Regions from separate parts of the Rossellomorea sp. DUT-2 genome, predicted to be linked through region 2. Evidence: predicted binding sites of a transcription regulator. Region 2 holds the regulator's gene; the other holds the start of a gene.
The links. Region 2 encodes LexA, which represses DNA repair genes until DNA is damaged. Its sites were predicted from a motif close to CGAACATATGTTCG; they were not measured.
Positions count from the first base shown of each region.

Region 1 (4,563 bases), on a different contig from region 2:
ACACCATTTTAGATTTTTCTACCAGGATCGGATAGCTGTTGGTTTCAATCGTTATATCTTCCCCTTCTTCAGGTTCATGTACAAACCATAAAGTAGGAATTCCACTTACGACACAGCCACACCCCTCTGTATCATACTTTAATTTCAGGTATCCTGTTTGATTATCTATTTTACCTTGAATCCTTTGAGTTGCTTCATTCGTTAATTCAATCTTCATTCTACGACCTCCCTTACTCCACCATATTATCACATTTCATTTGTTTCCTTTAGAATATTGCATTTTTCCTGTTTTCAATTTACTATCGATAAGGGGGATTCTTTTGTATTTTATAGAAAGGGTGGTTTTTCATGGCAAAAGCTCAAATTAAAGTGAATGATAATGGTTCTTTTCGTGTAAGCGGGGACGTGGAACTGATTGATGCTGACGGAAATGTATTTCCAACGAAACAGGTGTTTACTCTATGCCGCTGTGGTTTATCTACAAATATGCCGTTTTGTGACGCATCCCATAAAGGAAAATTCGAATCATGTGTGCGGGCAGAAAAAGTATTGGACGAAGAGTAAATGGAATGAAAAGAGAGACTTCACTCTGGTGAAGTCTCTCTTTTCATTGGGCTGTCAATCGAAAAAGCGGATGTCCACAATGCATGCAAGTGGAATATAGTGTACGTCTTCGAACCTGTCTACGACGTGCAGCTTCCCATCCAGTGAGTCGACATGGTGAATGGTTCCAATCGATAATTGATGACGGTGCTTTACATAGTGAGTAATCGATACCATTCTACCAAACTCCATCGCCTCTGCGACGACTTCATTCATCCTGTCCAGTTCCTGCTCGTCAAGTTCGACCCTCTTCTCGTGCGTATCTTCCTTGGCCCAATCCCTCAGTAATTTCACATGCTCCGGCAGCATCATGGATGTCCACTTGATTCTTCCCCGATCACGGATCAATCCTCTCACCTCCTATATTTGTTTGTTACGATTTATGTCCGCCCACCAGGCGGGCACGATGCCTTGCTGTTCCCGCTTCTGTATAGGATATGGCGCGGAGCAGGGCGGCTGACCCATATTTGTTTCGGATCCGATCCACTACATACCCGAGTTCCCGTTTTTCCCAGCGGTCAGGTTCGAATAATGAAACTTGCAGCGCCCCATCCTCGACAATATTAGAAAGGGCGATGTTGATTTTCCGTACGGTTTTCCCATTGTAGTTCTCTTCGAATAATTCCAGGCACACCCGGTACAGGTCCATGGTGATATTGGTGGGTTCCTCTATCGTCCTTGACCGTTGGAACCCTCCACCGAATTCTTCGTGACTGTAACCGACACCAAAGCTGACCGTCCTTCCTGCCTTTCGATGGGTACGGGCGCGCCTGGCGACTTCTTCACACATTTCTAAAATGACCCGTTTGATTTCCTCTTTCTCCTTATAATCGCGCAGCAGGATCTGCCCCTTGCCAAAGCTGATTTGACCATCCATGATGGGGGCTCCTATTTCAGATAGATCAACTCCCCATGCGTGGTAATAGAGCTGATTGCCCATAACGCCAAACTTGGCCTCCAACTTCTCCAGGTCATACTGCGCCAATTGCCCGACAGAGAAAATGCCCATGCGATTGAGCGTTTTTTCTAACCGTCCGCCAATCCCCCACATTTCACGTAAAGGTGATAACGGCCACAGTTTTTCCGGAACGTCTTCATAGGTCCATTCGGCAATCCCCTCTTTTTTTGCTTCAAGATCCAGGCACAGCTTAGACAACAGCATATTGGGACCGATCCCTATGGCGCAGGGAAGTTGAAACTCCCTTTCCATATCATCCTTGATTTTGCGGGCAATGGTCGTGGCATCCCCCCAAAGATTCGTCGCTCCATCAATCTTAATAAAACTTTCATCCACACTATACGTGTGGATGGCATCTTTCGGTACATAGCGATGGAATAACCGGGTCAACTCGGTCGAGATCCTGACATACGTAGCCATTTTTGGTTCTACAAGCCGGATGCGCGGGTCCTTTGGGATTTCAAACATCCGCGAGCCCGTTTTGATCCCAAAGTCCTGCTTCAGCCTGGGGGATGCCGCTAACACAATACTTCCTTGGCGGTCTCGATCCCCTACTACGGCCAAATGGCATTCAAGGGGATCGAGACCCAGCATGACAGCCGAACAGCTAGCATAAAAGCTCTTCATATCGATGCACAGAATCTTATGGTGTGGCAGCACACTGTAATCGACAGTCATATATTCGTCCTCCATTTTACCTAAAATAGAACAAACGTTCTTATATAGTATAGTTATGATTCTATACGAATATACGTTCCCTTTCAACTAAAATTAATGGAAATAGAGAGAATAACAAGAAAAGCGGAGGCGGCTTGGTCAGGCCCGACAAGCAGTCAAAGGTCACGCCTAAGTCAAATACTGTCGATATTTTTGTTATGAAATACATAGTCACTTTTTCCTATAATTGCTAAAATTCAAATGAACAGAAATAGTCAGGACGAGGAGGCGTAATATGGCGAAAGTGATTGTGTTGTATGAAAGCCCAAGGATCAAGAGGGGTTCGAGGAGTATTATTTTAACACCCATATGCCGATTGCAGGAAAGGTCCCACATGTAAGAAATGCAAACGTACAGCGGGTTTTATCCAATCAAAATACGGATTTGTCACTCTACTTAATAACAGAGATCGAGTTTGAAAACAAAGCGGATATGAAAGAAGCGTTTGCTTCAGAAGAATGGAAAGCGGTTGGAGACGACGTACCGAACTTCATGAAATTCTTAGAAAAGCCACCGATTATCACCATAGTCGATTAAGAATATTTACTCTGCCTAAAACAGAAAAGGCCAAAATCACACATTGATTTTGGCCTTTTTCCCATCAGCCTCTCCCGGCTTGGAATCCTGGATATTTCGTCATGCCCCCATCAGCGATGAGCGTGGTCCCTGTGACATAACTTGCCTGCTCTGAAGCCAAAAAGGCTGCACAGGAAGCGACTTGCTCCGGTTCTCCGATATAGCCCATTGGAATGAGCTTTTCCACTCCCTTTTTCTTTTCGGGATCGGAAAATTTCTCGGCATTGATGGGAGTATCAATGGCCCCGGGAGCAATATTGTTGACCCGGATCCCATCGGGTGCGAATTCCAATGCAAGACTTTCCATTAATAATTTCACCCCACCCTTACTGGCAGCATAGTGAGCAAAGTGAGGCCACGGTATGATTTCATGAACAGAAGAAACGTTGATGATCGACCCTTTGATATTATGATCAAGCATGTATTTCGCTGCTTCGCGGCACCCTAGAAACGTCCCCGTCAGATTTGTGTTGATGACTCTCTGCCAATCCTCGAGTGAAAGATTCTCAGAGGGTACCTCATTCTCGATTCCTGCGTTGTTAACATAGATATCAAGGCGACCATATGTATCATGGGCCAATTTAACAAAGCTCTGAACGTCTGCTTCTTTTGACACATCACCTTGAATAATGGAGGCCGTTCCCCCTGCTTTTTCGATTTTCCTTACTAGTTCTTCAGGATTTTCTTCTTCTTTGAAATAATTAATGACCACTTTACAGCCTTCACTGGCAAATCGTTTGGCAATCGCCTTTCCTATTCCAGTAGCAGCTCCGGTTATAACGACAACCTTCCCCGTTAGATCTGAATACATATCCATTCCTCCTTAATCTTTCGTAAAGCCTAATAGAACACCGCCGATAATGATAAGAACACACCCTGCAATGACGAGAAGGATCTGCTTCCTGGATTTCTTTTCACCCAAGAAAAACAAACCTCCAAGGGTAGAAATGACGATCCCTGTTTGAGATAGGGAGAAGCTTGTTGCCACCCCGATGCGTGGAAGCGCAAGCAGTAACCCTAAATTCCCCGATGCCCACATCAGACCGGTTAAGATATTTCGCACCGTATATTTTGTAAAGGGCTTATGCCTGAACGTAATGACAACCGCCCCGATAAACATTCCAATCGCCTGTGGCAAAATCGCTTCCCATCCGTCAATATCAAACCATCTTAAAATGACGACATAGGCTATGTATCCGCAACTGGATAGCAATAAAGTGAGTAGCCCCTTTTTTAGTTGAGACTTTTCATCTCCCTCGGATTTTTGTGTGAATGATGTTAACACCACACCAATAATCAGAGCTAAAACGGCTCCGCTACCGAGGAGGATCGTTTCTGTCGTTTTCCATTCCTTAAACACTAAAACGCCAAAGAGAGTCGTTCCGATCAGCTGCATCCCCGTTGAAATCGGGACGGTTTTCGCAACTCCGATGAACTTTACACTCGCTAATTGGTTGACTTGACCGACTGCCCAGAAGACGCCGGAGATGAAGCCGATTCCCCACACAAATAACGTCAGTTCCGGGGATTTGATGAAGAATACGCCTAGCGCAAACAATAATGATCCAATGGTGATCCCAACCGTTTGACTGTAGGCATTCCCTCCAAGTTTTACACTTACAAACACAAGACTTCCCCATGCTACTGCGGGGATCAGGGCTAAAAGAATCCCTATCATACATCCACATCCTTTTCCCAACAATAATCAT
Region 1 covers NZ_JBQPEO010000002.1:449,316-453,878, forward strand. The annotation lists gene ACOSV2_RS08020 (iron-sulfur cluster biosynthesis family protein) at 1-217, opposite strand, end outside; gene ACOSV2_RS08025 (CDGSH iron-sulfur domain-containing protein) at 349-564, shown strand; gene ACOSV2_RS08030 (YolD-like family protein) at 619-951, opposite strand; gene ACOSV2_RS08035 (Y-family DNA polymerase) at 977-2,239, opposite strand; gene ACOSV2_RS08040 (EthD family reductase) at 2,588-2,815, shown strand; gene ACOSV2_RS08045 (glucose-1-dehydrogenase) at 2,880-3,665, opposite strand; gene ACOSV2_RS08050 (GRP family sugar transporter) at 3,678-4,529, opposite strand.
Region 1: a site for LexA is predicted at 2,306-2,319, ahead of ACOSV2_RS08035 (Y-family DNA polymerase). Genes of this name have one in related genera too.

Region 2 (4,563 bases):
CTAACAGCTCGTCAGATTCGATACTATGAAGAGCACCAATTGATCAGCCCTGCACGTACTGAGGGGAATCGTAGGCTCTTTTCCTTGAATGACATTGATAAGTTATTGGAAGTAAAGGATCTGTTAGATCAAGGCATCAACATGGCTGGGATTAAGAAGATATTTGCGGTATCCAGTCATAATGAAAGTAAAGTAGTATCTGACGTAAGTAATGAAAAGGAAGAAAAAGCACGACAGGATCTATCCGATGACGAGCTGCGTAAATTACTCCGAAATGAATTGATGCATTCTGGTCGATTTACTAAAGCATCTTTGCGTCAAGGTGACATGTCCCGCTTTTTTCATTAAATAATACCTTTAATAAACTTGAGGAGGAACACGAAAATGGCAAAGTATACTCGAGAAGATGTTTTAAGATTAGCGAATGAAGAAGGTGTCAAGTTCATCCGACTCCAATTCACTGACATTCTGGGGACGATTAAGAACGTAGAAATCCCTCTTAGTCAGCTTGAGAAGGCATTAGATAACAAGATGATGTTTGACGGATCTTCAATTGAAGGATTTGTTCGAATTGAAGAATCAGATATGTACTTATTCCCTGATTTAGACACTTGGTTAGTATTCCCGTGGACAGCTGAAAAAGGAAAAGTAGCCCGACTAATCTGTGATATCTACAATCCAGATGGTACTCCATTCGAAGGAGATCCGCGTAACAATTTAAAGCGCATCTTAAGTCAAATGGAAGAGCTAGGGTTTACTGACTTCAATTTAGGACCTGAGCCGGAATTCTTCCTCTTTAAATTAGACGTAAATGGTGATCCGACATTAGAATTAAACGATAACGGTGGCTATTTCGATTTAGCTCCTACAGATTTAGGTGAGAACTGCCGTCGTGATATCGCATTAGAACTGGAAGAGATGGGATTTGAAATCGAAGCATCTCACCACGAAGTTGCCCCTGGTCAACATGAGATCGACTTTAAATATGCAAGTGCATTAAGAGCATGTGATGATATCCAAACATTTAAGTTAGTGGTTAAGACGATTGCACGTAAGCATGGATTACATGCAACATTCATGCCTAAGCCTCTATTTGGTGTAAATGGATCAGGAATGCACTGTAACATGTCCCTATTCAAAAATGGGGAAAACTCTTTCTTCGATGAAAAGGGAGATCTGCAATTAAGCGATACAGCTCGTCAATTCCTTGCAGGTATCATTAAACATGCAACTGACTTTACAGCGATCACGAACCCGACTGTAAACTCATACAAGCGTTTAGTCCCTGGATATGAAGCACCTTGTTATGTTGCATGGTCTGCTCGTAACCGCAGCCCATTAATCCGTATCCCTGCTTCTCGTGGGTTAAGCACACGAGTTGAAGTCCGAAGTGTTGATCCCGCGGCTAACCCATACCTGGCGATGGCTGTATTACTGGCAGCTGGATTAGATGGAATCAAAAATAACCTTCCAGCACCTAAACCAATCGACCGCAACATTTATGTGATGGACAAAAAAGAGCGTGAAGAAGCGGGAATCGTAGATCTTCCAGCGACATTACACGCTGCATTAGAAAATCTTAAAACAAATGAAGTAATTGTTAAATCCCTTGGAGAACACATCTTCGAACATTTCGTAGAAGCGAAAGAAATCGAATGGGATATGTTCCGTACACAAGTACACCCATGGGAACGTGAGCAATATATTCAAATGTATTAATCCTTAATAATTGCTATTAATTATAAGCAGTGGGTGGTAGCGAAAAATGCTACCACCCACTGCCTTTTTAGAACCTTCAAAAGTATAGAAAAAAATAAGCCGCTATTATACATAGCGGCTTAACGTATTAATGTACTTGGCGATAAACTCCGACAACTTTTCCTAAAATGGATACATTACGTAAAATGATCGGTTCCATTGTTGAGTTCTCTGGCTGTAATCGTACAAAATCTTTTTCTTTGAAAAAACGTTTTACAGTTGCTTCATCTTCCTCTGTCATCGCTACGACGATATCTCCATTGTTTGCTGTTTGTTGCTGACGTACGATAACAAAATCCCCATCCAAGATTCCGGCCTCTATCATACTGTCACCCATGATTTCCAGCATGAAAACCTGCTCATCTGAAGGTGCCATACGCTCAGGCAGTGGAAAGAATTCCTCGACATTCTCAACAGCCGTAATGGGTTGACCGGCTGTAACCTTACCAATTAAGGGAACATTCACAACTCGTTGGCGTGGGATTGTATCCTCTTCAAGGTTTAAGATTTCGATGGCTCTTGGTTTAGTGGGATCTCTACGAATAAGACCTTTGCTCTCTAACCTGGCCAGATGTCCGTGTACGGTGGAACTAGAAGCAAGACCAACGGCTTCACCAATTTCCCGTACGGAAGGTGGATACCCTTTTTCTCTTACTGCAATTTTAATATATTCTAGTATGTCTTGCTGTCTTTTAGACAATTTTGTCATGTTCACGCACCTCTATTATAGATCTTATGTTCCCATTATAGCATGTCTTTCCAGTCGGTACAAACATAAGTTCGAATTTCTGTTGACACCAAACGAATGTTCGTATTACAATGAGTATAACAAAAACAGAACAAACATTCGTATGGAGGTTTTATTATGTTAACACATATTTGGAATCGTTTCTCTTACATTATTATTTTATTTGTCTTAGCACTTTTATCAGCAGTATATTTTCTAATAGTCACGGCAAGTCAACCTTCTTACCAAAGCATCACTGTTCAGGATGGAGACACTCTTTGGACTATTGCCAAACAGTATAATGAAGAATATTCTATGACAGTGGAAGAATTTATCGCATGGGTAGGAGAGGAAAATAATCTTACATCATTCTCAATCCAACCAGGTGAATCACTTGTGTTACCTATAGAAAATCCAACATTATCTACCCATTCAGATTATGAATTGGTAATGAACGAAGAATAGAGGGATAGAAGATGAAGGCAGTAATTTACTGCAGAGTCAGTACAAAGAAAGACACACAGGAAACATCCTTGGAACGTCAAGAAGAGGAACTAGTGAAATTGGCGCAAGACCACCAATACGAAGTGGCTGCTATCATAAAAGATCAAGCAAGCGGTTTTGAATTAGATCGTCCTGGTGTTCTTGAACTTCTTGATTTGATTAAAGATGAGTCTATTGGTGCTGTTCTCATCCAGGATGAAACAAGAATTGGCAGAGGGAATGCCAAAATTGCTCTCATTCACTGTTTACTAAAAGAGGAAGTCAAGATTATCAGTCAAACCCATAGTGGGGAGCTACACTTATCTGAGTCAGATTCTATGGTGATTAATATCGTAAGCATGGTTGAGGAATATCAAAGAAAACTCCATAATTTGAAAATCAGACGAGGGATGAAAAGGGCAGTGGAAAATGGTTTTCAACCTCATAAAAATCTAAAAAATAAAGGAAATGTGGATGGAAGAGAGCGGATTGAAGTACCGGTTGAGGAAATTGTCCGTTTAAGGAAGAACGAACTGACTTTTGCTGAAATTGCAGCAACATTAAGAGGGTTCGGGTATGATGTCTCCAAAGCTACAGTACATAGGCGTTTTAAAGAATATATGACTTCAGTTGAAAATGCGTAACTCTTGTTTTATCTCCTTGAATCTAGTAACATGGCGATAGTATTACGTTCAAATTTTAGTTGTGTTTTAGAATTTGCTGACTATGCAATAAAGGAGTTTTTATAGATGCTTTCAAAAACGAAAATGAATCGAATCAATGAACTTGCCAAAAAGTCTAAAAGTAGCGGACTAACCGAACAAGAAGCAAAAGAGCAGTCCAAGTTGAGAAAAGAATACCTGGAAACGTTTCGTCAATCGATGAAAGGGACCATTGAAAATACAAGAATCTTTGATCCGGAAGGTAATGAAGTGACACCTAAGAAGATTCAGGATATACAGACTAAAAAGAAAATGCATTAGATTAATGAACGGCCAGGTCCATTTTAAAATGGACCTGGCCGTTTTTTCCTTCTTAACCCTTATGAAATCATAAGGGTTTTTATTTTCAACGATTATAAAGTCATGTTATCATTCAAGATAGTTGTATAAACTAACAAAGAAGATTAATATTAATAAGGTACAATAAAAGGAAGGATGTCTGACATATGTTTGATAACACAGATCAATTAGCAATTAATACAATCCGTACATTATCTATCGATGCAATTGAAAAAGCAGGTTCAGGACACCCTGGAATGCCTATGGGAGCAGCACCGATGGCGTATGCTCTTTGGACAAGATTCATGAATCATAATCCGAAAAATCCTGAGTGGTTTAACCGGGATCGATTCGTTTTATCCGCTGGTCATGGATCAATGCTATTATATAGCCTGCTTCATTTATCGGGATATGATGTTTCAATGGAAGATCTTAAAGAATTCCGTCAATGGGGAAGTAAAACACCGGGACACCCGGAATACAAACATACCCCAGGTGTTGAAGCCACGACTGGACCACTAGGGCAAGGAATCGGTATGGCCGTCGGTATGGCATTGGCTGAAAGGCATTTAGCTTCTACATACAATAAGGATC
Region 2 covers NZ_JBQPEO010000001.1:745,398-749,960, forward strand. The annotation lists gene ACOSV2_RS03735 (MerR family transcriptional regulator) at 1-348, shown strand, start outside; gene glnA (type I glutamate--ammonia ligase) at 385-1,719, shown strand; gene lexA (transcriptional repressor LexA) at 1,847-2,467, opposite strand; gene yneA (cell division suppressor protein YneA) at 2,624-2,950, shown strand; gene ACOSV2_RS03755 (YneB family resolvase-like protein) at 2,962-3,612, shown strand; gene ACOSV2_RS03760 (DUF896 domain-containing protein) at 3,718-3,951, shown strand; gene tkt (transketolase) at 4,137-4,563, shown strand, end outside.